Linked DNA regions of Gemmatirosa kalamazoonensis. The protein of the gene in region 2 interacts with the protein of the main gene of each other region in a pairwise test. Links are inferred from orthologs where the notes say so. Each region holds a gene or a part of one and is shown on either strand. Other genes may lie near its edges.

Region 1 (11,809 bases), 2.6 Mb from region 2 along the record:
GTGCACGACCTCGGTGAGTGCCGGCACCGTGCGGAACGCCTGCGCCGCGACCTTGGGCGGCAGGTCGTCGCTCACCTGCAGCGCGCCACCCTCGTCGAACCACATGATGACGTCGTCCACGTTCACGCCGCCGGCGCGCGCGCGGAACGTCGCATCGGCGGCGCGGCGAATGAGCTCGCGCGCGATCGCGTGGCCGCCGACGAGCTCTCCCTCGTATTCGAGCTCGATCTTGCCGGTGATCGCGGACTGTGCGGCATAGATGTCCGAGATGCGCGGCACGACCTCCTGCTCGCCCGACAGCACGGCGCGCCGCTCGGCGTTCGAGACGACGTTCTCGAGCACCGTGATCGGCATGCGCTGCGACACGCCGGAGCGCTTGTCGATGCGCTTGTCGGTGCGCGCCTCGAACGCCACACGCTCGATCACCTCGAGCACGAAGTCGGGCACGCGCACCTTCCGGCCGTCCAGCGACGGGCGGTCGGTCCACGCTTCCTGCCGCGTGATCGCCATCCCGAGCTCCACCTCGTCGGGATAGTGCGTGAGCACCTCGGACCCGATGCGGTCCTTCAGCGGCGTGATGATCTTGCCGCGCGCCGTGTAGTCCTCGGGGTTCGCCGTGAAGCAGAGCAGCACGTCGAGCGAGAGCCTAACGGGATAGCCTTTGATCTGGACGTCGCCTTCCTGCATGATGTTGAACAGCCCGACCTGCACCTTGCCCGCGAGGTCGGGGAGCTCGTTCAGCGCGAAGATGCCCCGGTTCGCGCGCGGCAGCATGCCGTAGTGGATCGTCAGCTCGTCGGAGAGCAGGTGTCCGCCGCGCGCGGCCTTGATCGGATCGACGTCGCCGATGATGTCGGCCACCGTGACGTCGGGCGTGGCGAGCTTCTCGACGTAGCGCGCGTCGCGCGACACCCACGCGACCGGCGCGTCGTCGCCGGCGTCGTCGATGAGGGTGCGCGCGTACTTCGAGATCGGCGCGAACGGGTTGTCGTTCACCTCACTGCCGGCGACGATCGGCATCTCGGGGTCGAGCAGCGTGACGAGCGCGCGCAGGATGCGCGACTTCGCCTGCCCGCGCAGTCCGAGCAGGATGAAGTTGTGTCGCGAGAGCAGGGCATTGACGATCTGCGGCATCACCGTGTCCTCGTACCCGAGCACGCCGGTGAACAGCGGACCGCCCGACGCGAGGCGCGCCAGGAGGTTCTGCCGTACTTCGTCCTTCACCGAGCGCGTCGCGCGTTCGGGCGCGCCGAACGGCGAGCGCTTCAGGGCGCCGAGGGTCTGCGGGAGTGATGCCAAGGGGGCTCCTGTCCGTGATTGAGATGCGACCTGCTGTAACGTTCGACGCGGTCACGACGCGCGCAACTCTCGCGCGAGCGACGCGCGACGCATGCGCGAGAATGCGAACGCGTTGCCGCTGCACGACTTAATCCGCGGCGGTCTTGACACCTCCGGAGGCGCGGCTAGTTTTCCGCCGAATCCGGGCCCAACCGTCGGGCGCGGGTCTCCAATGCAGTTCATACCGCCCTCCTAGGAGATCGTCGATGAAGCGCCTTGCCCTGGTCGCCGCCGTGTTCGCTCTCGCCGCTTGCTCCACGAAGGAGCAGGCCCCTGCCGCCGACACCGCCGCCCCGGCGATGACCCCGGCCCCGTCGACGACGCCTGCGCCCGCCGCGACGGACAGCAGCGCGATGAAGATGGACAGCGCCGCGATGAAGTCGGACACCGGTGCGATGAAGCACGACACGGCGACCAAGAAGCCGTAAGCGATCTCGCTCGCATGGGCCCTCGGCGGGGCGCGGCACTCGGTGCTGCGCCCCGCCGTCGCGTTCATGGCCGTCGCGCGATCCAGCGCGCGTTTGCAACGCCGCGACGACGTTCGTTACAACGGGAAGGGCAGTGGGCCGACGGTGACGAACCGATCGCCGCTCGCGCCGTCGCTCGACGCGTCGGCCGTGCGCACGACGAGCGTCGCGCCGAGCGCCACCTCGCGCCGCACCATGCCGAGCGCGATGCCGCCGATGCGCGGCGAGACGGCGACGCTCCGCACGTCGCCGACGTCCCGCCCGTCCGCGTCGAGCAGGCGCGCGCCGGTCGGCAGCAGCCCGTCGTCGGGCGGATACGCGAGCCCGCGCAGATGCCGGTTCACGTGTCCGCGGAAGTGCACGCGCGCGACGACCTCCTGTCCGGTGTAGCACCCCTTCGTGTACGAGATCGCGTGCAGCTCGTCGAGGTTCGCCTCCTGCGGGATCGTCGTGTCGTCGACGTCGACTCCCCATGCCGGGCGCCCCGCCTCGATGCGCGCGACGTCGTAGGCGCGCAGCCCACCGGGCACGACGCTCGACGCGCGCGCGACGCGCGCCCACGCCGCGTCGAACGCCGCCGTCGGTGCGTACACGCCGAAGCCGTCGAGTCCCAGGTCGGGGAGTCGCACGACGATCAACGGTCCATCTCCGGTCTCCACCGTCGCGTGCCCGTACGGCGCGAGCGTGGCGAGCGCCGACGGCGGCAGCGCGAACGCTTCGGCGACCGCGTCGCGCGCGCGCACGCCGTACACGGCGAACAGGCGCACGTGCTCGGTGACGCGGCGGTACGCGGCGAGACGCGGGTTCACGAACTTCCGCACGACGCCGTCCCATCCCTCGGCCGCGCTGCCCGGCACGTCGACGAGCACCGCCGCGGCGGTCGGCCACGTCGGCTCGACGGTCGTACCGTCGCCGGCGCTCGGCGCTGTCGCGGCGCGTGCACGGACCGACGGTGCGGGACCCGGTGCGATGGTCGCGTCGGCGAGCGCGAGGAGGCGCAGGTCGGCGACGATGCGTCCCTTCGGGGTCAGCGCGGCCGCGTACGCGCCGTGTCCCGGCGTGAGCGCGACGACGTCGTTCGTGACGAGTCCCGCGAGCGTCTCGCGCGCCTGCGCGCCCTGGAAGATCCACAGGTCGCGGTCGCCGTGGTCCACGAGCAGTGCGCCCGTGCGGAGCGCGGCGTACTCCGTGGCGGGATCGCCGTAGTCGAGGACGACCGGCCGACGCGGCGCCTGCTGCGGCGCGTTCGGCTGCGCGCTCTGTTGCGCGCCCGGCGCGGCGGTCGCCGGCGGCGCGTCAGCGGGAGACGACGGAGAGGTCATGTGCCTCGCACTCCGCGAGTGACGACGAGTTCCACGAGCGCATCGTAAGTCAGGGCCTCGGCGCTCGCCACCCAAACGCCGCGTTCCCTCGCATCGGGCGCGCCGCGGCACACGCCGAGCGCGAGCACGCCGGCCGCGGCTGCGGCGGCGATGCCGTCGGGCCCGTCCTCGATCGCGACGACCCGCTCCGGGGCGAGCGGTCCGATGCGTGCGAGCCGAGCGAGCGCGCGCAGATGCGCGGCGGGCGACGGCTTGGGGGCGGCGACGTGCTCCGCCGCGACGACGACCCGCACGATCCCGTCGAGCTTCGCGAGCGCGAGCACGTCGTCCGCGAGCCGGGCCGGCGCACGCGTGACGATGGCGAGCGTCACGACGTCCGCAAGCGCATCGATCGCGTCTCGCGCGCCGGGCACGAGCGACACGCCGTGCGCTGCACGGTCGGCGAAGGAACGCGTCGCGGCGAGCGCCACGAGGTCCACGTCGACCGCGTCGAGCCCCGGCGCGCCGGGCTCGCGCGCGAGGAGCTCGGCCGCGCGGGCCGCGGCGACGGCGGGCGCGCGGCCGTCCGCCGCGCGCGCGAGCAGGTCGTCGGGGAGGGCGAGGCCGCGCCCGGCCAGCGCGTCGGCCAGTGCCGCGCGGCGCGCGGCGACGGTGTCCGCGAGGACGCCCTCCAGCTCGAGCAGCAGCGCTGCGGGGCCCGGGCGGTCGGCGCGCACGTCAGGAGCTCGAGGGCACCAACGGCCGACGCTCCACGTCCGCGCGGGCCGGGGCCGGCGAACGTGGAGCGTCGGGTGCGACGACTGACGCGGGTGCGTCAGGGCGCGCCGTTCTGCAGCTCGATGAGCACGCGGCGGTTCGTCGCGCGCCCTTCCGGGTTCGTGTTGTTCGCGACCGGGTTCGTCTCGCCGGCGGAGCGCTGCGTGATGCGCGACTGCGAGACGCCCTTGCTCACGAGATAGTCCGCGACGGCCTTCGCGCGGTTCTCGCCGAGTCGGGAGTTGTAGCTCTCGCCGCCGATCGCGTCGGTGTTACCGGTGACGACGAGGTTGAGGTTGGACGCCTCGGGACGGGCGAGGGACGACGCGACGTCGTCGAGGATGCGGCGTGCGTCGCTGCTCAGGTCGTACTTGTCGAAGTCGAAGTTCACGACGCCGATGACGACCGTGGCGCCGCGGGCGAGACCCCCACCACCACCAGCGCCGGCGCTCGGCGACGGCGTGGTCGCCTCGGCGATGCGGTCGCGGAAGATCGTGTCGACGCGCGTCTGCGTGACGCGCACGGTGTCGTAGCGCGTGACGATCGTCGGCACCGACGCGGCGTTGCGGAACAGGCCACTCAGGCCGACCTGGAAGTTCGGCGTGAACGTCGCCTTGCGCGGGTACGGGTTCGCGCTGTCGTCGGCGAACACATAGTAGCCGTTCGCCTCGAACCGGGCGCTGATCCGGTTCGTGAGATACCAGCGCAGGCCGACAAGGCCGCTGATGCCCTGGCCGCGCGGCGCGACGAGGCGAATGCGGCCGAAGCCGTCGTACGCGTAGCCGGCGCCGATCATGAAGCTCGTGCGCGCGGCCCGCGGCGTGTTGTAGAGGAGCCGGGCCTGCCAGAGCGTGTGCGACACGTCCTGCAGCGAGTCCGGCACCGTCGCCGTGTTGCGCTTCTGATTCGAGACGCCGAATGAGGCCTCACCCTCGACCGACAGGCCTGGAAAGATGTAATACCCGAGGCGGCCGCCTCCGGCGAAGACGTTCTCGACGTTGAGCGTGTCGGGCTGGATCGTGTAGCGCCCAAACCCGCCGACCTCGATGGCGCTGCGCCGCTGCGCGGACGCAGCGGCAGGCAGCAGGACGGACACCGTAGCCAACGTGGCGACGACAGAGCGAGTTCTCATGTTGCCTTCCGTAGTATGGTCCAACCGCGGGAGTGAGGACGCCTGCGGACGATGCAACAGTCGTGCGCGACGGCTGAGCGCGTTCGTCGCGCCGCACCACGCCCTCGACGGCGTGCGGCCGCCGGAAATTGCGCCTGAAAGCTCGCCAATCCGGTTCGCGACGCAAGCGGGCGACGGCGACGTTTTCTCTCGGCGAAACGTGTGTTTCTAGGCCGGCGCCGCGCGCTCGCCGCTCGCGTACGCGGCGTCGAGCAGGTCCACGGGATGCAGCACGCGTGCATGCGCGCCGGCGCGACGCAGCCCCGCGCCGAGCTGCATGAGACACCCGGGATTGCCCGTCGCGACGAGGGCCGCGCCGGTCGCGGCGATGTGCGCGAGCTTCGGTGCGAGCACCGCGTCGGACGTGTCGGGCTCGACGAGATTGTAGATCCCTGCGCTGCCGCAACACTGATCGCTGTCGGTGAGCGCGACGAGGTCGACGCCACGCACCGCGCCGAGCACCTGCAGCGGCGGCAGCGACACGCGCTGCGCGTGCAGCAGGTGACACGGCGCGTCGTACGTCACGCGCAGCGGCGCGCTCGTACCACCGCCGTTCGACCGCAGCAGGACGGGTCCGCCGGTCGGCCGCGGTCCCGCGGCGACGAGCAGCTCGCTCACGTCGCGCACGCGCTCCGCGACCGCGCGCGCGCGCGCTGACCACGCGGGATCGTCGGCGAGCAGCTCGCCGTACTCCTTCATCATCGCTCCACATCCCGCGGAGTTCACAACGATCCACTCCGCGCTCGAGCGCTCGAACGCGGCGACGTTCGCGCGCGCGAGTGCGCGCGCCGCGTCGAGGTCGCCCGCGTGCGCGTGCAGCGCGCCGCAGCACGCCTGCCCGCGCGTGTCGGCGAGCGCGTAGTCGTTCTCGCGCAGCACGCGCTTCGTCGCCGCGTTCGTGTGGCGGAACAGCCCGCGCATCACGCATCCCTCGAGCAGCGTCGCGGTGCCGCGCGCGCCCGTGCCGCGCGGCGTCCACCGGCGCCCGCGCAGCGGCGCCTCGGTCGACGCGAGCATCGCGAACGCGAAGCCCATCCGACCCGGAAGACGCGACAGGAGCCGGGGCAGCCGCGTGGCGCGAAGCACGCGCGCGCCGAGGAGCGCGAGCGACAGAAGCGCGCGTCGCGCGAACACGGCGAGGATGACGCGCGCGACGAGCGGCGGCGGCTGACGCGTGTACAGCGTGGCGCGCATCGCCTCGAGCATGTGGCCGTACGGCACGCCCGACGGGCACGCGGTCTCGCACGCGCGGCAGCCGAGGCACCGGTCGATGTGCGTGCGGACGTCGGCGTCGTCGGCCGGCAGCGTGCCTTCGAGCACGCTGCGCATGAGCAGGATGCGGCCGCGCGGGCTGTCGTTCTCGTCCTCGAGATTGACGTACGTGGGACAGGCCTGGAGGCAGAACCCGCAGTGCACGCACGCGTCGATCCCCGGCTTGGCGGCGGCGAGCGGCGAGTCGGGCAGCGCGCAGGGCGCGGTGGAATTGGGAAGCAGCACCATGCGGCTACAGGATGCCGGGATTGAGTATCCCGTGCGGGTCGAACGCGCGCCTAACGCCGAGCGTCAGGCGGTCGGGCTCGCGCGGCGGCGCGAGGTGGGCGCCGTGCTCCGCCCACAGCGATGCGGGCAGGCGCTCGACGACGACCGCCGGCGCCGCGTCGCCGACGTCGAAGCGTGGGAGCCCGAAGCCGGCGTCGCCCGGCAGGATGAGGCGCGCGATGCCGCGCTCCACGCTCGCGTGCGCGAGCACGCCGAACGCGCCCGCGGCGGGAGAGAACAGCTGCGCGCACAGCGCCGCGAGGCGCGACGGTCGCGCCGACACGCGCACGACCGTCGCGACCGCAGGCTCCACGGCGCGCAACCGGCGCCACACGTCGCTTCCCACGTCGGCGACGTCGCCCACGCCCGCGAGGTCGGCGAGCGTCGCGCGCTGCGCGCGCACGAGCGCCTCGTTGCCCGCGAGGCGCGCGAGGAGCAGCGGTCTTTTCACGAGCCCGAGGTGCTCGGCGAGCGGCGCGTTCGCGAGCTCCAGCGCCCACGCGGACAGCGGTGCGGCGCGCAGCCGGGCGAGGAAGGGCTGCAGCGCGTGCGTCGACGGCAGCGGCGCGGCGACCGTGACGTCGAGCTCCGGCATCGGACGCAGCCGCACGGTGATCTCGGTGAGCGCGCCGAGCGTGCCCCACGCGCCGGTGAGCAGGCGCACGAGGTCGAAGCCGGCGACGTTCTTCACGACGCGGCCGCCGGCGCGCACGATCTCGCCGGAGCCGTCGACGAACGTGAGCCCCAGCACGTTGTCGCGCGGCGTCCCGAACGCGTGGGCGAGCGGTCCCGCCGACGCCGTGGCGACCGTGGCGCCGAGCGTGCCCTCGCCGAACGGGTCGAGCGCGAGCAGCTGCCGCTCGGCCGCCGTGACGCGCGCGATCTCGGCGAGCGGCGTCGCCGCGCGCGCGGTGAGCGTCAGGTCGCCGGGCACGTAGTCGACGACGCCGCTGAGCCGGTCCAGCGGCAGCGACGCGTCGGCCGTCACGGGCCGCCCCGCGTCGAGCCACGTGCCGGCGCCGACGAGGCGGAGCCGCGTGCCGCGCGCCGCGGCGTCGCGCACGAGCGATGCGACGTCGGCGGTGTCGTTAGGCGCGCCGACAGGCGGCGGCGCGACGGACTCGGTCGCCGCGCTCACCGACGGAGCTGCGGCGCGGCCAGCCACTCGCGGCACGAGCGCGCGGGGACGACCTTGCCCGGGTTCGCGCGCCGCTCGGGATCGAAGACGTCGCGCAGTCGACACATCGCGGCGAGCGTCGCGTCGTCGAACACGAGGTCCATGTAGCCCTGCTTGTCGAGCCCCACGCCGTGCTCGCCCGTGATGGTGCCGCCGGCGTCGACGCAGACGTGCATGATCTCCGACATCGCCGCATGCACGCGCGCCGCCTGGTCCGCGTCGAGCGCGTCGTACGGGATGGTCGGGTGCAGGTTGCCGTCGCCGGCGTGGAAGAAGTTCGCGACGGCCACGCGGTGCGCGGTGCCGATCGCCTCGATGCGCGCGAGCACGTCGGCGAGCCGCGTGCGCGGCACCACCGCGTCCTGCAGCACGAGGTGCGGCGCGAGGCGTCCCATCGCGCCGAACGCCTTCTTGCGTCCCTGCCAGAGCCGCGCGCGGTCGGCCGGGTCGCTCGCCGCGCGCACGCTCCGCGCGCCAGCCTCGCGGCACAGTGCCGTCACGCGCGCCGCATCGTCGTCGATGCCGTCGGCGAGGCCGTCCAACTCGCACAGCAGCACCGCGGCCGCGTCCTGCGGGTAGCCGGCGGCGAAGATCGACGCCTCGACCGCGCGGATCGCGGGGCCGTCCATCACCTCGAGCGCCGCCGGCGTGATGCCGGCCGCGATGATCGCCGACGTGGCGTGTGCAGCCGCCTCGAGCGACGTGAAGTCGGCGAGCATCGTGCGCACCGCCTGGGGGTCGCGCGACAGCCGCACCGTCACGTCGAGCGCCACGCCGAAGCAGCCCTCGCTGCCGACGAACGCGCCGAGCAGGTCGTAGCCCGCGCGCTCGCCGTCGGCGCTGCCCAACGTCACGATCTCGCCGTCGGGGAGCACGACGGTGCAGGCGAGCACGTGGTTCAGCGTGACCCCGTGCTTCAGGCAGTGCGGGCCACCGGCGTTCTCTGCGACGTTGCCGCCGACGGTGCACGCCGTCTGGCTCGACGGATCGGGCGCGTAGTGCAGGCCGTGCGGCGCGGTGGCCCGCGTCAGTGTGGTGTTCACGACGCCCGGCTCCACGACCGCGAGACGATCCTCGGGCTCGACGGCGAGGATTCGCGTCAGCCGGTTCAGGCCGACGATCACGCACCCGTCGGCGAGCGAGCCGCCGGAGAGCCCCGTGCCCGCGCCACGCGGCACGAACGGCACGCGCTCCGCCGCGAGCGCGCGGACCACGGCGACGGTCTCGTCGCGCGTGCCGGGGAGCACGGCGAGCGACGGCTGCCGGTGGTAGCCGGGGAGCCCGTCGGAGTCGTACACGCGCAGCTCGCTCGTGCGGCGCAGCACGAAGCGCTCGCCGACGATGTCCGCGAGCCGACGCGCGAGGCCGTCGGGCAGGGAAGGCCTAACGGCGTTGGGCAGCGTGGCCGTCGTCCCGTCGCTCATGCGGCGCCGAACGCGTCGGCCGGTCCGTGCCCGTTGCCGCGCGCGCGCCGGTGCGTCGCCGCGCGGTCCTCGACGCCGGGAACGGCGCGCTCGAGCAGCGATGCCACGGTGACCAGCCGCGCGAGCGGGGAGCGCGACACGAGCAGCGCCTGCCGATCGGCACGGTCGAAGTCGACGAGCGACGCGACGCGGAACGCGACGAGCGCGGGGTCGTCGGGGAGGTCGGGGAGCGGGGCGTCGTCGTCGGCGATGGCGCGCGCGGCGCGGGCCACGCGCGCGAACGCCGAGCGCACGCGCTGCGCTCCGTCGTCGAGCGCGGCCCGGTCGTCACCCGGCTCGTCGTCGTAGTCGGCGACGAGCGCGACGTGATAGGCGTGCGGCGCGTCGACCAGTCGCTCGAGCGCGAAGCGCCGCGTGCCCTCGACGAGCACGTTCGCGCGGCCGTCGGCGAGCATCTGCACCTCGCGCAGCTCCGCGACGCAGCCGACGTGGCCTGCGGGGAGCGCGCGCTCGGGCTCACCGCCCGTGAGGATGATGCCGAAGCGGCCGTCGCCGTCGCGGCAGTCGGCGAGCATCTCGCGGTAGCGCGGCTCGAAGATGTGGAGCGGCATCACCGTGCCGGGGAACAGCACGAGGGGCAGCGGGAACAGCGGGAGACGCCGCGCGATCACGTCACTGCGCGCACACGCGCTCCACGATCGCGCGGAGCTCGGCGAGCTCGAACGGCTTGCTGAGCACCGGGCACGCCGCGCGTCGCAGGAACGCCGCCGCCTCCGGCGACACGGCGTCGCCCGTGGAGAGGATCAGCTTGCGCAGCAGCTCCGGGCGCTCGCGCTCGATGCGCGCATGGAGCTCGATGCCCGACAGGCCCGGCATGCGCAGATCCGTGATGACGACGTCGTACGTCTCGGCGGAGACATCGTCGTCGAGCAGCAGCGCGAGCGCGGCGTAGCCATCCTCGGCCTCGTCCACCGCCCAACCCTGGCGCTGGAAGAATCGGCGCAGCGCGAAGCGGATGACCGGCTCATCGTCCACGAGCAGCGCGCGGCGGCGCGGCGGCGTGGGTTCGGGCGATGGATGCGACGACTCGGACATGTGCCCCGGATGATGACTGCACCATCCGAGGGCGGCAAGTGCGTCAGGACGCGATGGCGCGGGTGGTGGCGCGCTCGACGAGCCCGTCCAGCGTCGCGAAGCGGAACGGCTTCTCGAGCACCGGACAGCTCGTGCGCTCCACGAACTCCGCGGCCTCAGGCGAGACGAGGTCGCCGGTCGCGAAGATCAGGCGATCGAGCAGGTCGGGGTACCGCTCCGCGACGCGGTCGTGCAGCGCGGCGCCCGAGACGCCGGGCATCCGCAGGTCGGAGATGACGAGATCGTAGCTCGGGGCGCGCCCCTCGGCACCGTCGACGAGGCGGTCGAACGCGGGGCCACCGTCGGCCGCCTCGTCCACCTCCCAGCCGCGTCGGACGAAGAACCGGGCGAGCGCGCGACGGATCGCCTCCTCGTCGTCGACGACGAGCACGCGACGCGGGCCCGCCACCGCCGACTCGACGGCGGCCGGCGCGGCGACGCCGGTGTGCGCGACGGCGGGCCCGTCGACGAGCGGGAGCGCGAGGACGAGACGCGCACCGCGGTCGTGCGGGGCCTCGCGGTTCTCCGCGCGCAGCGTCCCCCCGTGCCGCTCCGCGATGCCGAGCGACACCGACAGGCCGAGCCCCGTGCCCATGCCCACGGGCTTCGTGGTGAAGAACGGCTCGAATACCCGCGGCAGCACGTCGCGCGGAATCCCCGGCCCCTCGTCCTCGACCGCCACGCGCAGCTCGGTCGGCGTGGCCGACGCGACGACGCGCACCGTGCCGCCGGGCGCGGCCTGCAGCGCGTTCACCACGAGGTTCGTGAGCACCTGCTCGATGGCGACGCGGTCCACGCGCACCCACCCGAGATCGCCCGCGCTCACGTAGTCGACGCGCGACCCGGCGGAGAGCGCCTGCCGCTCGAGCGCGCGCACGGCATGCGCGAGCACCTCGGCCGCGGGGAGCGTCGTGGGGTCGCCGTCGGAGCCGCGCACGAACGAGAGCAGGTCCCGCACGATCGCGCGGGCGCGCGACGCCTGCTCCTGCAGCAGCACGAGCGTCTCGCGCTCGCGATCCGTCGCGCACTCCTCGAGCAGTCCCTCCGAGAACAGCAGCACCGCGGCGAGCGGGTTGTTCAGCTCGTGCGCGACGCCGCTCACGAACTGGCCGACGGCGGCGAGCTTCTCGGCCTGGCGCAGCGCGTTCTCCGCGGTGCGCAGCGGCGCGAGGTTCTCCACGTAGCAGAGGAAGTGCAGACTGGCACCGCGCGCGTCGCGCACGCGCTGCGACGTGACCCGCACCGGCATGGTGCCGCCGTCGAGGCGACGCCAGATCGCCTCGCCACACACCGAGTCCTCGCCCGCCTCGTGGCGACGCACGAGCGCGGCACGCGCGCCCGGCTCCGCGAACAGCGCGCCGACGTCGGTGCGGAGGAGCGACTCCTCGGACGGGTGGCCGAGCATGTCGACGAGCGCGGGGTTCGCGGTCATCACGCGCCCGTCGAGCGTGACGCGGCAGATGCCGTACGGCGAGCGCTCG
Region 2 (11,877 bases):
CTCGTCCGCCGGCAGGGGCCGCGCGAACAGGAACCCCTGCCCGTAGCCGCAGCCCAGCGCCTGCAGGTGGCGGCGCTGCAGCTCGTCCTCGATCCCCTCGGCAACGCAGTGCAACGCGAGCGAGTCGCCCAGCGCCACGATCGTGCGCGTGAGCGCCGCGCGCGGGCCGCCGCGGGTCACGCCGTCGACGAACGCCTTGTCGATCTTCAGCACGTCGACGGGGAACTGCTGGAGGTAGCCGAGCGACGAGTAGCCGGTGCCGAAGTCGTCGATCGCGAGCCGCACGCCGAGCGCCTTCACCGCGGCCAGTGTCGCGAGCGCGGCCGACGGCTCGGCGATGATCACGCTCTCCGTGATCTCCAGCACCAGCGCGTGCGGCGGGAGCCCCGCGTCGTCGAGCGCGGCACGCACGTCGTCGGCGAGCGATGGGTCCTGGAGCTGCCGCGCCGAGAGGTTCACCGTGATGGTGAGCGGCGGCGCCAGCGGGTCGGCGGCGTGCCGCGCGGCCTGCCACCGCGCCGCCTGCGCGCACGCTTCGCGCAGCACCCACCGGCCTAACGGCACGATGAGCCCCGTGGACTCCGCCGCGGGGATGAACACCGTGGGCTGCACCAGCCCGCGCCGCGGGTGCTGCCAGCGCACCAGCGCCTCGAGCCCCGCCACCTTGCCGTCGGCCAGCTCCACGATCGGCTGGTAGTGGACGCGCATCTCCGCGCAGTCGTCCGCCACGGCGCGGCGCAGATCGCCTTCCAGCTCCATCCGGTCCACGACCGCGGCGTGCATCGCGGGCGCGAAGATCTCGTACGTGCTCTTGCCGCGCTGCTTCGCGCGGTACATCGCGACGTCGGCGTTGCGAAGCAGCTCCTCGGCGCCGTCGGTCGAGCGTGCACGCGCGATCCCGACGCTCGCCCCCACGCTCACGTCCTGCCCGGCGAGCGTGATCGGCACGCGCACCGAGTTCACGATGCGCTCGGCGACGATCACCGCGTCGGCGTCGGCGTGCGCGTTCTCGAGCAGCACGCCGAACTCGTCGCCGCCGAGTCGCGCCACGGTGTCGCAGCCGCGCGTCGCGTTCAGCAGCCGGTCGGCGACGACGGCGAGCAGACGGTCGCCCTCGCGGTGGCCCAACGAGTCGTTCACCGTCTTGAAGTCGTCGAGGTCGAGGAACAGCGCCACCACGCCGTGAGGGTCGCGCCCCTCGCGCGCGAGCGCATGCTCCACGCGGTCGCGGAACAGCGCGCGGTTCGCGAGCCCCGTGAGCGGATCGTGGAACGCCTGGTGGATGAGCTGCGCCTCGAGCCGCGCGCGCTCCGTGACGTCGCGCACCGTGATCAGCACTCCGCGCACGGCCGGATCGTCGTACAGGTTCTCCGCCATGCACTCCACGGCGCGCCACGTCGCGCCGTCGCCGCTCACGCGGTACTGCGACGGGCCGAACGTGCGGTGCTCGCTGCGCGTCACGGCCAGCGCCTCCGCCGCGTCGGCCGCGTCGTCGGGGTGCACGAACGTCACGAGCGGCTGCCCCTCCGCGTCCTCCGGGCGCACGCCGAGCATGCGCTCGAGCGACGGGCTCGCGAAGCGCACGATCCCGCGGCCGTCGACGATGAGAATGAGGTCCGACGAGTTCTGCACGAGCGTGCGGAACCGCGCCTCGCCCGCGCGCTCCGCCTCGAGCCGCACGCGCGCGCCCTGCAGCCGCACGTGCTCGCGCCCGACCATGTACTGGCGCACGAACACGAGCGACGTGACGACGATCGTGGCTGCGAGCAGCACCAGCGTGCGCGGCGTCCACGCGCCGCCGACCGCGACGGCGAAGAACACGAGCAGCAGCACCGCGCTGACGTACGGCAGCAGGCTCGCGCGCGTCTGCGGCGCGGTGCGCTCCTCGGCGGCGGGCTCGCTGGCGCGCCGCTGCGCGCACGCACCGGCGGCGAGCATCAGGCATCCCAGCAGCCACATCAGGTCACTGAGCCCACCCGGGTCGTACGCGCCGGTGAATGATTGCCGCAGGTACAGCAGGTCGCCCGCGAAGCGCGAAAGCAGGCCGGCCGCGGCCCAGCGTACCGCGCCGCGCGTCGCGCCGCCGCCGCGGCGGAGGGCCACGTACGCCGCGAACAGCAGCACGACGTCGCCGAGCGGGTAGAGCGTGTTGACCACGAGCTGCGCGAGGTCGTCGCCGCGCGCGATCGCCGGCCAGAGCGCGAGGTACCACACCACCGCCGCGCCGCTCGACAGCACCATCGCCGTGTCGAGCCACACGCGCAGTCGCTCCTCGCGCTCGAGCGGCGCCGCGGGAAAGCGCAGGACGCCGAGCAGGACGAGCGGGAAGAAGAGCAGCTGCACGCCGTCCGCGGCGGAGAGCGGCGGGCGGCCGAGCAGCTCCCACAGCACGCCGGCGAGCCACCAGACCGTCACCGCGGCGGCGAGGTCGCGCCACGCCCGCCGCGCCCGCCGATCCACGTCCGCGCGGCGCGGCGCGAGCCAGAGCACGACGACCAGGCCGACCCCGAGCGGCACGAGCGCGTTCGCGCAGAGCTGCGCCTTCGCCGCCGCATCGCCGCCGGGAGCGAACCGCCAGCCCCAGAGCAGGAGCGCCGCGGCCGCCGTGGCGACGACGACCGCCTGGAACGCCGCGCCGAGGCGGTCGCGCACCGGGGCGTGGCGCGTGGCGGGGACGTCGGACGGCGCGGGCATCGTGTACTAACATCGGCCGGTCCGACGACGACCTTGAGGCTGCGACGCTGCTACGGGGTCAGGGTCGCCGCTCGAAGCGGGTGAACGTCCCGAACACGACGTCCCAGAGCGGCGAGCTCACGCCGTAGTCGCTGTCCGTGTCGACGTAGTGGTGCCGGGCGTGGCGCTTCTTCAGGTAGCGGCCCCACGGCGTCGGCATGCCGAAGTGGTGCACGGCGTAGTGCGTCGTGTCGTACACGAGGTACCCGGCGACGAAGCCGGCGAACGGTGCCGGCGCGTGCAGCGGGCCGAGGACCGCGCGGAACAGCAGCCACGTCCCGATCGCGATCGGCACGCTCGCCCCCGGCGGCATGACGAGCCGGCTGGAATCGCTCGGATACTCGTGGTGCACGCCGTGGGCGATGAAGTACGAGCGGTGGCGCCAGCTCGGCAGCGCGGGGAGCACCGGCTCGTCGGGCGCGAGCCGCGCCACCACGTCGTGCGTCTCGGCCATGATGTGGTCCGGCGCGTGGAAGACGTGCCGGTGCAGCAGGTACTCGGCGAGCGTCCACAGCAGCAGGCCGGCGACGAACAGCAGCGCCGTCGTCCCTCGCGTCGTCCGCGCCGTCCACAGCAGCCCCGCGACGAGCGGCACGTAGATCACGTGCGGCACCGCCGGATGCACGTGACTGAACCGCTCGAGGAACCCGCTGCGGAACATCCGCACGGACACGTCGGCGTTCGAGACGTAGTGCTCGGGCATGGGGCACATATTAGGGCAGGAGGGCAGAAAGGGCAGGAGGGCAGGAGAGCTTCGGGCTCTCCTGCCCTCCTGCCCTCGTGCCCTCCTGCCCTGGCCTTACTGGTTCAGCGGCACGTTCACCACGCGGGTGCCCGCCGCGCCGACGCTGAGGCGCGAGTTGTAGACGAGCAGGCTGATGACGCCCGGCGCGTTGTCGACCGCGTCCTTGAGCTGCGCGCCCGACGTGATCTGCCGCTGGACGCCGCCGCGGCCGATCACCGCGACGATGACGTCGCCCTCGATGAGATGGCCGCGCGCGGGGCCCGTCTCCTTCACCTCGCTCACGAGCAGGCCGTGAATGCTGCTGTTCGTGACGCGCGCCTGGGTCGCCAGCTCGGGGGTGAGCGGTTCCACCGAGACGCCAAGACGTCCCGCTGGCGTCGCGTTGCTGCGCGGCTCGCCGGCGTCGTTGGCGGCGACCGTCTCCTTCTCCGGCGGCGCCTCCTGCAGCGGCACGCGCGCCGTGCCCTGCGTGCCGTAGCGCGCGTAGGCGAGCGTCACCGTCTGGCCGGGCTGGTAGCCGTAGATCGTGCGCTGCAGCGCGGCGACGCTGGAGATCGGCTTGTTGTCGACCGAGACGATGATGTCGCCCTGCTTCAGCCCCGCCTTCTCCGCCGGGCTCCCCTCCTGGAAGCCGCTCACGAGCGCGCCGCGGATCTCCTTCATCCCGGCGGCGAGCGCGTCCTCCGCCTTCACGTCCGTGATGGAGACGCCGAGGATGGCGCGCCGCACGCGGCCGTACTTGTGGAACTGGTCCATCGCGATGCGCGCGATGGAGGCCGGCACGGCGAAGCCGTAGCCCGCGTACACGCCGGTGGGGCTCTCGATCGCGCTGTTGATGCCGATCACCCGCCCGTCCATGTCGAGCAGCGGGCCGCCCGAGTTCCCGGGGTTGATGACGGCGTCGGTCTGCAGGAAGTCGGCAATCGCGAGCTGGGAGCTGAACAGGTTCGAGAGGTCGCCCCCGCGCTCCTTCGCGCTGATGATGCCCGACGTCACCGTGGAGCGCAGGCCGAGCGGCGCGCCGATCGCGAGCACCGGCTGGCCGACCTGCACCGCGGCGTCGTCGCCGAGCGGCAGCGTCGGCAGCCCCGTCGCGTCGATCTTGATGAGCGCGACGTCGGTCGACGGGTCGCGGCCGATCACGCGCGCCGGGTAGATGCGCCGGTCGTAGAGCGTGACGAGGAGCCGGTTCGCGTCCTCGACGACGTGGTTGTTCGTCAGGATCTCACCGTCCGACGAGACGATGAACCCCGAGCCGGAGGAGCGCTGGATCGGCGCGCGGCCGCCGCGCCCGCCCGGCGGCACGAGCTGGAAGCCGCGCGGCAGCAGGTCGCGCAGCCCCGGCGGGACGTCGCCGCCGCCGTTGTCGCGCGACGCGACGCGGGGCGCGCCCTCGTTCTCGATGTAGACGACCGCCGGCGTCACCTGCCGGGCGATCTTCACGAAGCCGGAATCCTGTGGACCGCCGGCACCGGGCGTCGCCGCCGGGGCGGTGAGGGTCGCCGGCGTCTGGCCGGTCATCGACGCGATCTGCGCCGGAGCGTACTTGAACGCGAGCGTGCCGCCGACACCGAGCACCGTGGCGGCGACTACGCGCACCGCGGTAGAGGCGGTCGCGCGGGAGAGCAGAGTACCACGCATGACGTGAATGCCTCGCCTGAATTGGTGTAACCGTGCTGTCCGTTCCAACGGAATCTACCCCGAATCGACACGCCGGTGCCGTGCCGTGGTTGCCTGCCAAGATGTCAGACGGCGCCGCGCGGGCAAGGGCCGGGTGACTCAGACGCCGCACGGTGGGACGAACAGCACGGCCCCCGCGTGGGCGACGCTCACCAGGAGGAACGTGAGACTGGTGAGCACGCCGGCCAGCGCCAGGAACCGCGTGCGGCCCTCACCCGTCTCGAGCAGCGCCGTCTCCGGCGCGTGCGCGGCGCCCCGGCCGGCCCCCGCCTGGTGCTCCTCGCGCGTCCGCGCCCACGTGCGCCACGCCACCGCGCCGGCCGCCGCGGCGACGACGATCGCCGCCGCGCTCACCGCGAGCGCCACCCCGCGCACGCCGCTCGCCGCACCGGCGAGCGGCGCAAGCCGCGGAAAGCAGCCGTGCGCGGCGACGGGGAGATTCACGAGCGTCTGGACGCTCCATGCCGCCGGTCCGCCGAACAAGCCGAACGCGAGCGCCGCGAGTCCCGCGCGTGCGCGCGCCGGGGCCGGATGCGCGTCGCCCGATCCATCGTGCGCTGCCGTCGCCATCGCTCACCTCAGGTGCGGGCTCACGTAGAGCGACGTGAACACGGCGAGCCACACCGCGTCCACGAAGTGCCAGTACAGCGCGACGTTCGTCACCGCCTCGTGCCGCCGCGCCGCGAAGTGCCCGCGCAGCGCGCGCACGAGGACCACCGCGAGCATGACGAGCCCCACGAGCACGTGCGCGCCGTGGAAGCCGGTGATGGTGTAGAACAGCGAGCCGTACGCGTCGTGCGTCGCCGATGCCCGCTCGCGGCCGTACTCCACGGCCTGCAGCGCGAGGAACGCCACGCCGAGCGCGATCGCGATGGCGAGGCCGGTGCGCAGCCGCGCGGTCGCGCCCACGCGCGCGCCGCGCTCCGCCCACCACACCACGACGCTCGACGCGAGCAGGATCGCGGTGTTCAGCAGCGGCAGCCCGAATCCCGGCATCGCGCTCGGCCACGCGTTCCCCGACATCGACGCGAGATAGAAGTAGGAGAACAGCAGGTAGGCGAAGAAGGCGCCCTCGGTGGCCACCGCCCCGGCCATCCCCCACCACCCGACGCTCCGGCGCCCGCTCGCGCCTACCGGCAGCTCTCCGAACGACGTGACCTCCGTGCCGACGAACGCCGTCGCCGCATCGGGCCACAGCCACGCGATCGCGCACGCCGCCGTGCCCACGGTGCCTAACGCGGCGAGCCAGAGCAGCGAGAACAGCAGTCCGTACGCGACGACGCCGAGCGAGGCGGCGAGCAGCACCGGCGCGTACGAGTCCTCGGGCATGCGCATCACCGCCGTGGCCTCGGCGTCGAGCGGCGTCGTGGCGAACGTCTCGCGGCCGTCGGCGAGCACGGGACCGCGGTCGAGCACCGAGCGCGCCGAGCCTTCCTCGAGGCGGCTCTCCCATAGCGGATGCCGGCTGCCGATCGTCGGCAGCACGGCGAAGTTGTACGGCGGCGGCGGCGACGGCACGCTCCACTCGAGCGTCGGCGCGTCCCACGGGTTCGCGCCCGCCAGCGCGCCGCCGCGGCGGCTGCGCAGCACGTTCACCGCGAACAGCACCACGCCGAGCGCGAACAGGAACGCGCCGACCGTCTCCACCGTGTTGTACGCGTCCCACCCGAGCCCCGCCGGATACGTGTAGATGCGCCGCGGCATGCCCAACAGCCCGACGATGTGCATCGGGAAGAACACGAGGTTCGCGCCGACGAACATCGTCCAGAAGTTCCACGTGCCCAACGTCTCGTCCATCAGCCGGCCGGTGAACTTCGGGAACCAGTAGTACACGCCGGCGACCACGGGGAACACGTTGATCCCCACGAGCACGTAGTGCAGGTGCGCGACGACGAAGTACGTGTCGGTGAGCTGCCAGTCGAACGGGACGGCGGCCGTCATCACGCCGCTCACGCCGCCGATGACGAACAGCGCGATGAAGCCGAGCATGAACTTCATCGCCGCGGGATACCACGGCTGGCCGTCCCACAGCGTGGCGAGCCACGCGAACACCGCCACCGCGCTCGGGATCGTGATGAAGATGCTCGACGCGCCGAAGAACGCGAGCGCGAGCGGCGGGATCCCGGTCGCGAACATGTGGTGGAGCCACACGCCGAAGCCGAGGATCCCCGTCGTCACGGTGGCGAGCGCGACGAACGTGTAGCCGACGAGCGGCCGGCGGCAGAACGTCGGCAGCGCGTCGCTCACGATTCCCATCGCGGGCAGCACGACGACGTACACCCACGGATGGCCGAACATCCAGAACAGGTGCTGCCAGAGCAGCGGATGCCCACCGGCGGCCGCGTCGAAGAAGTGCGTGCCGACGCGCCGGTCGAGGAACAGCATCACCGCCGCGGCGGAGAGTGCCGGCAGCGCGAACAGGTTCGCGAACGAGGCGGTGAGCGTGCCCCACACGAGGATCGGCAGCCGGTTGAGCGACATCCCCGGCGCCCGCGTCTTGAACAGGGTGGTGACGAAGTTGATCGACCCCACCGTCGTCGACACGGCGAGCAGCAGCAGCGTCAGCGCGTAGAAGTCCACGTTCAGCCCGGGATCGAACTCGCGCGCCGCGAACGGCACGTAGTCGAACCAGCCGGCGTTCGGCATCGCGCCCAACGGAAGGCTCGTGTACAGGAAGATCCCGGCGACGAGGTACGTCCAGTACGACAGCGCGTTCAGCCGCGGGTACGCCATGTCGCGCGACCCGAGCATGAGCGGCCACAGGTAGTTGCTGAACCCCGACAGCACCGGCGCGGCGTAGAGGAAGATCATCGTCACGCCGTGCATGCTGAACAGCTGGTCGTACCAGCCGGCGGTGAGCAGGTGCTGGCCGCTCACCGCGAGCTGCGCGCGCATGAGCAGCGCCTCCGCGCCGCCGATCACGAGGAACGCGATCGACGTCACGAGGTAGCGCAGGCCGATGGTCTTGTGGTCCACCGTGGAGAGCCACCCGCGCCATCCGCGCGGCGTCTCCCACGTCTCGCGCAGCCGCTCGAGCGGCGCGCGGTCGACGGTGACCGTGGGCAGGACGGGCGCGGCGCTCATCGCAGCGTCTCCAGGTAGGCGACCACGGCGCGCAGCTCGGCCGCGTCGAGCGGCATCGCGGGCATGCGCACGCCCTCCTTCACGCTCGGCGCGTCGTGGATCCAGCGCGCGAGGTTGGCCGGCGTGTTCTCCAGCGCGCCGGCGCCGATCGTCGGGCGCGACGCGATATGGGTGAGGTCGGGGCCGACCCTGCCTAACGCCATCGTGCCCGCCACCGCGTGGCAGACGCCGCACGAGCGCGCGAACACGTGCGCGCCGGCGGAAGCCACGCCGTCGTTAGGCACGGCGGCCTCCGCGCGCCGCGCCTGCGCCCACCGGTCGAACGCCACCCGCGGCTCGGCGGTGACGGCGAGCGCCATCTCGGCGTGCTGCAGGCCGCAGTACTCGCCGCACATGCCGCGCGACGTGCCGGGACGCTCGGCCTCCACCCACGTCTCGTTCGTCTGCCCCGGGATGACGTCGGTCTTGCCGGCGATCTGCGGCAGCCAGAACGAGTGGATCACGTCGGCCGAGTGCAGGCGCACGCGCACCGGCACGCCGACGGGAAGATGCACCTCGTTCGCTGTCGTGAAGCCGAGCTCCGGGCGCGCCGGATCGGAGTAGCGGATCTCCCACCACCACTGGTGCGCGATGACGTCCATCACGAGCGGCGGGGTGTACGGCGGGCGGCTCGCGGCGGCGAGCGTCGCCATCGTGCCGGCGTAGGCGACGAGCAGCACGGCGACCGTGACCGCGGTACCGACGTAGATCCAGCCGAGCCCCGACTTCACCTCGCGGCGTCCGGTGCCCTCGTCGCGCTCGCCGCGCCGGCGCGCCATGCCGGCAACGATCGCGACGCACACGAGGAGCACCACCGCGCACGCCGTGGCCGTGAGCCACCGGCCGAGCGTGGCCTCGCTCCGTCCCGCCGAGCCGGTCGCGTCGAGGTACGACGTGGTGCCGTTACAGGCGGCGAGGGTGAGCAGGGCCGTCAGGCGCGCGATTCCATGACTCCACGTACGAGGTTTCGTGGGACTGAAGAAGGACTGAAAAGGGACTGAAGAAGGACCAACTGCAAGTTCTTTGTTGTCGTCCTTCTTCAGTCCTTCGAAGTCCTTCTTCAGTCCTCCGCAAACTCGTACGTGGAGTCCCGACCGGCGCGAGCTCGATCGCGCCACGCGACTCGCCGGGCCGTGGCGCGCGTCAGTGCGCATTGTTCCGCCCCTTCAGCGTCGAGAACGACGTCGTGTCCTCGTCGCCGAGGTCGCCCTGGCGGCCACGGTCGGCGAGGCGGCCGGGGTAGGCGCCGCCCTTCGACTGGATGTAGGCGACGAGCTTCCAGATCTGCGCCGGCGGGACGGAGCGTCCCCACGCCGGCATCCCCTGCGGGCGCCCCTCGAAGATCGACTTGTAGATGTCCGCCGGCGAGCCGCCGTAGCGCCAGTACGTGTCGGTGAGGTCGGGGCCCATGCCGCCCTTCAGGTCGTAGCCGTGGCACCCGGCGCAGTTCATCCCCACGAACGTGTCGCGCCCCTGCGCGACGGCGGCGGCGTCGCTCGCGTACGGGTTCGTCACCGTCGCGTCGAGCGTGTTGTTGCCGACGCCCGCCAGGTCGCCGATGGCGACGCGCGCGAGCACCCCCTCGTCGGGGAGGCCGGTGGTGTCGGCGGCGTGCAGCGGCAGCGGCTGCCGCTGCGGGAGGGTGCGGTCGCCGACCTCGCCGCCGCGCACGTCCTGCGTGTCGCGACGACAGGCGCCCAACAGCGTTAGGCACGCCGCGAGGGCGATGCTGGCGCGTGTCATGGCTTCCCTCCCTGCTTCTTGGGGGCGCCCGACTGGTCGCCCGGCGCCGGCGTCGCCGTCGCGGGGATGTTGGCGCCCAACGTGAAGACGTAGTACGTGCTGCCGCGCGCCGGGAACCCGGGCTGGCTCTGCGTCGTCATCGCGCCGCCGCCGACGCCCGCGGCCACCGCGACGTACTGGTGGCCGTCCGGCGCGCGGTACGTCATCGGCGCGCTGATGATCCCCGAGCCGAGCTTGCGCGACCACAGCACCTTGCCCGTGCGCGCGTCCACGGCGCGGAACCAGCCGTCCACCGTGCCGTAGAACGCGACGTCGCCGGCGGTGACGAGCGCGCCGCTGTACGTGAGGAACGGCTCGGGAATCCCCCACATCTTCTTGCCCGTCGCGGCGTCGAACGCGACGAACTCGCCGTAGTTGCCGCCGGGCCCGACGTGCCGCGTCATCTGCGCGCCCCAGTACGGCGTGCCGGCAATGTAGCCCACCTCGCGTCCCTTGTAGTCCATGCAGATGTTCTGCACGGTGACGTAGAACCACCCCGTGCGCGGCGAGAACGCCGACGGCTCGAAGTCCTTCACGCCGATGTCGGCCGGGCAGATGTCGCGCACCCAGCGGCCCGGCGGCACCGTGTGCTTCTCGGGGACCACGTTAGGCATCCCGGTCGTCAGGTCGACGCCGGTCGACCAGTTCTCGTGCCCGAACGGCGCGGCGACGAGCACCTGGCCCGTGCGGCGGTCGATCGTGTACGCGAAGCCGTTGCGGTTGAACTGCACCATCACCTTGCGCGTCTCGCCCTGGATCGGCAGGTCGACGAGCACGTTCTCGTTCACGCCGTCGTAGTCCCACTCGTTGTGCGGCGTGAACACGTACGCCCAGCGCGCCATGCCGTCGTCGGCGTTCCGCGCGAACACGCCGCTCGTCCACAGGTTGAGCCCCGGGCGCTGGTCGGCGTTCCACGGCCCGGTGTTGCTCGTGCCGTAGTAGATCCACTTCGTCTCGGGATCGTAGCTCACCCACCCCCACACCGCGCCCGCGCCGTGCTTCCACGCGCCGGCGGGCCACGAGGTGGCGCCGAGATCCTTGCCCCTGAGCCACGGGTAGAACGGCGCGAACTCGGCGCCGATGCGCACCATGGAGTCGGGGCCGACGGAGTACGCGCGCCACAGCTCCTTGCCGGTGCTCGCGTCGAGCGCGGCGAGCCAGCCGGCGACGCCCATCTCGCCGCCCGAGTTGCCCACGTAGACTCTGCCGTCGGCGACGAGCGGCGCCATGGTCATCGTCGTGCCGTCCTCCACGTTCGCGAGCTTCGTGCGCCACAGCTCCTTGCCGGTGGCGGCGTCGACGGCGACGGTGTGATCGTCGAGCAGGTTGTAGATCAGCTTCCCGTCGTAGAGCGCGGCGCCGCGGTTCACCGCGTCGCAGCACGCCTTGCCGATCGCGATGGGGCTCGGGTTCGGCTCGAACGTCCACTTCACCGGCGCGCCGGGCTTCGTGAGGTCGAGCGCGTACGCGCGGTTCGGGAACGGCGAGACGATGTACATCGTGTTGTTCGCCACGAGCGGCGTCATCTCGTGGCCGTAGTGCGACTCGCCGTCGTCGAACGTCCACGCGAGCTGCAGCTGGCTCGCGTTCGCCGTGGTGACCTCGGCGAGCGGCGAGTAGCGCGTGCCGCCGTAGTCGCGCGACGGCATCAGCCAGTCGCCGTCGCCCGCGCCGGGCGGCAGCCAGGCCGCGCCGCGCGCCGCGATCGCCGGGAGCGCCACGTCGCCGCTCGACGCGGCGGTGACGCGCGCCGAGTCGGGGGTGCGGCCGGCGGCGTCGCGCGTGCCGCAAGCGCCTAACGCGAGTGCGCCGGC

What was found.
Region 1: the proteins of J421_RS01515 (region 2) and J421_RS12595 interact in binary tests that used the Escherichia coli proteins (3 or more experiments, as listed by UniProt). The link is inferred for Gemmatirosa kalamazoonensis from one-to-one orthologs.

What each region holds. Positions count from the first base shown.
Region 1 is NZ_CP007128.1:2,934,441-2,946,249, forward strand. What follows is about bases 2,979-5,897. They hold J421_RS12595 (OmpA family protein), read right to left. Parts: upstream 5,016-5,897; coding sequence 3,942-5,015; downstream 2,979-3,941. Other genes in these bases: ygfZ (CAF17-like 4Fe-4S cluster assembly/insertion protein YgfZ), read right to left, coding at 2,979-3,127; J421_RS12590 (HAD family hydrolase), read right to left, coding at 3,124-3,843; J421_RS12600 ((Fe-S)-binding protein), read right to left, coding at 5,223-5,897. Also shown: J421_RS12575 (magnesium chelatase ATPase subunit I), read right to left, coding at 1-1,299; J421_RS12580 (hypothetical protein), read left to right, coding at 1,545-1,766; more of ygfZ, read right to left, coding at 1,883-2,978; more of J421_RS12600, read right to left, coding at 5,898-6,551; J421_RS12605 (FAD-binding oxidoreductase), read right to left, coding at 6,559-7,731; J421_RS12610 (FAD-binding oxidoreductase), read right to left, coding at 7,728-9,194; J421_RS12615 (LON peptidase substrate-binding domain-containing protein), read right to left, coding at 9,191-9,865; J421_RS12620 (response regulator), read right to left, coding at 9,867-10,289; J421_RS12625 (hybrid sensor histidine kinase/response regulator), read right to left, coding at 10,333-11,809.
Region 2 is NZ_CP007128.1:305,347-317,223, reverse strand. Bases 2,806-5,792 are described here. They hold J421_RS01515 (trypsin-like peptidase domain-containing protein), read right to left. Parts: upstream 5,078-5,792; coding sequence 3,533-5,077; downstream 2,806-3,532. Other genes in these bases: ctaD (cytochrome c oxidase subunit I), read right to left, coding at 5,732-5,792; J421_RS32525 (hypothetical protein), read right to left, coding at 5,258-5,728; J421_RS01520 (sterol desaturase family protein), read right to left, coding at 2,806-3,436. Also shown: J421_RS01525 (putative bifunctional diguanylate cyclase/phosphodiesterase), read right to left, coding at 1-2,694; more of J421_RS01520, read right to left, coding at 2,753-2,805; more of ctaD, read right to left, coding at 5,793-8,242; coxB (cytochrome c oxidase subunit II), read right to left, coding at 8,239-9,435; J421_RS01495 (c-type cytochrome), read right to left, coding at 9,425-10,024; J421_RS01490 (PQQ-dependent dehydrogenase, methanol/ethanol family), read right to left, coding at 10,021-11,877. UniProt on the Escherichia coli protein: DegP acts as a chaperone at low temperatures but switches to a peptidase (heat shock protein) at higher temperatures.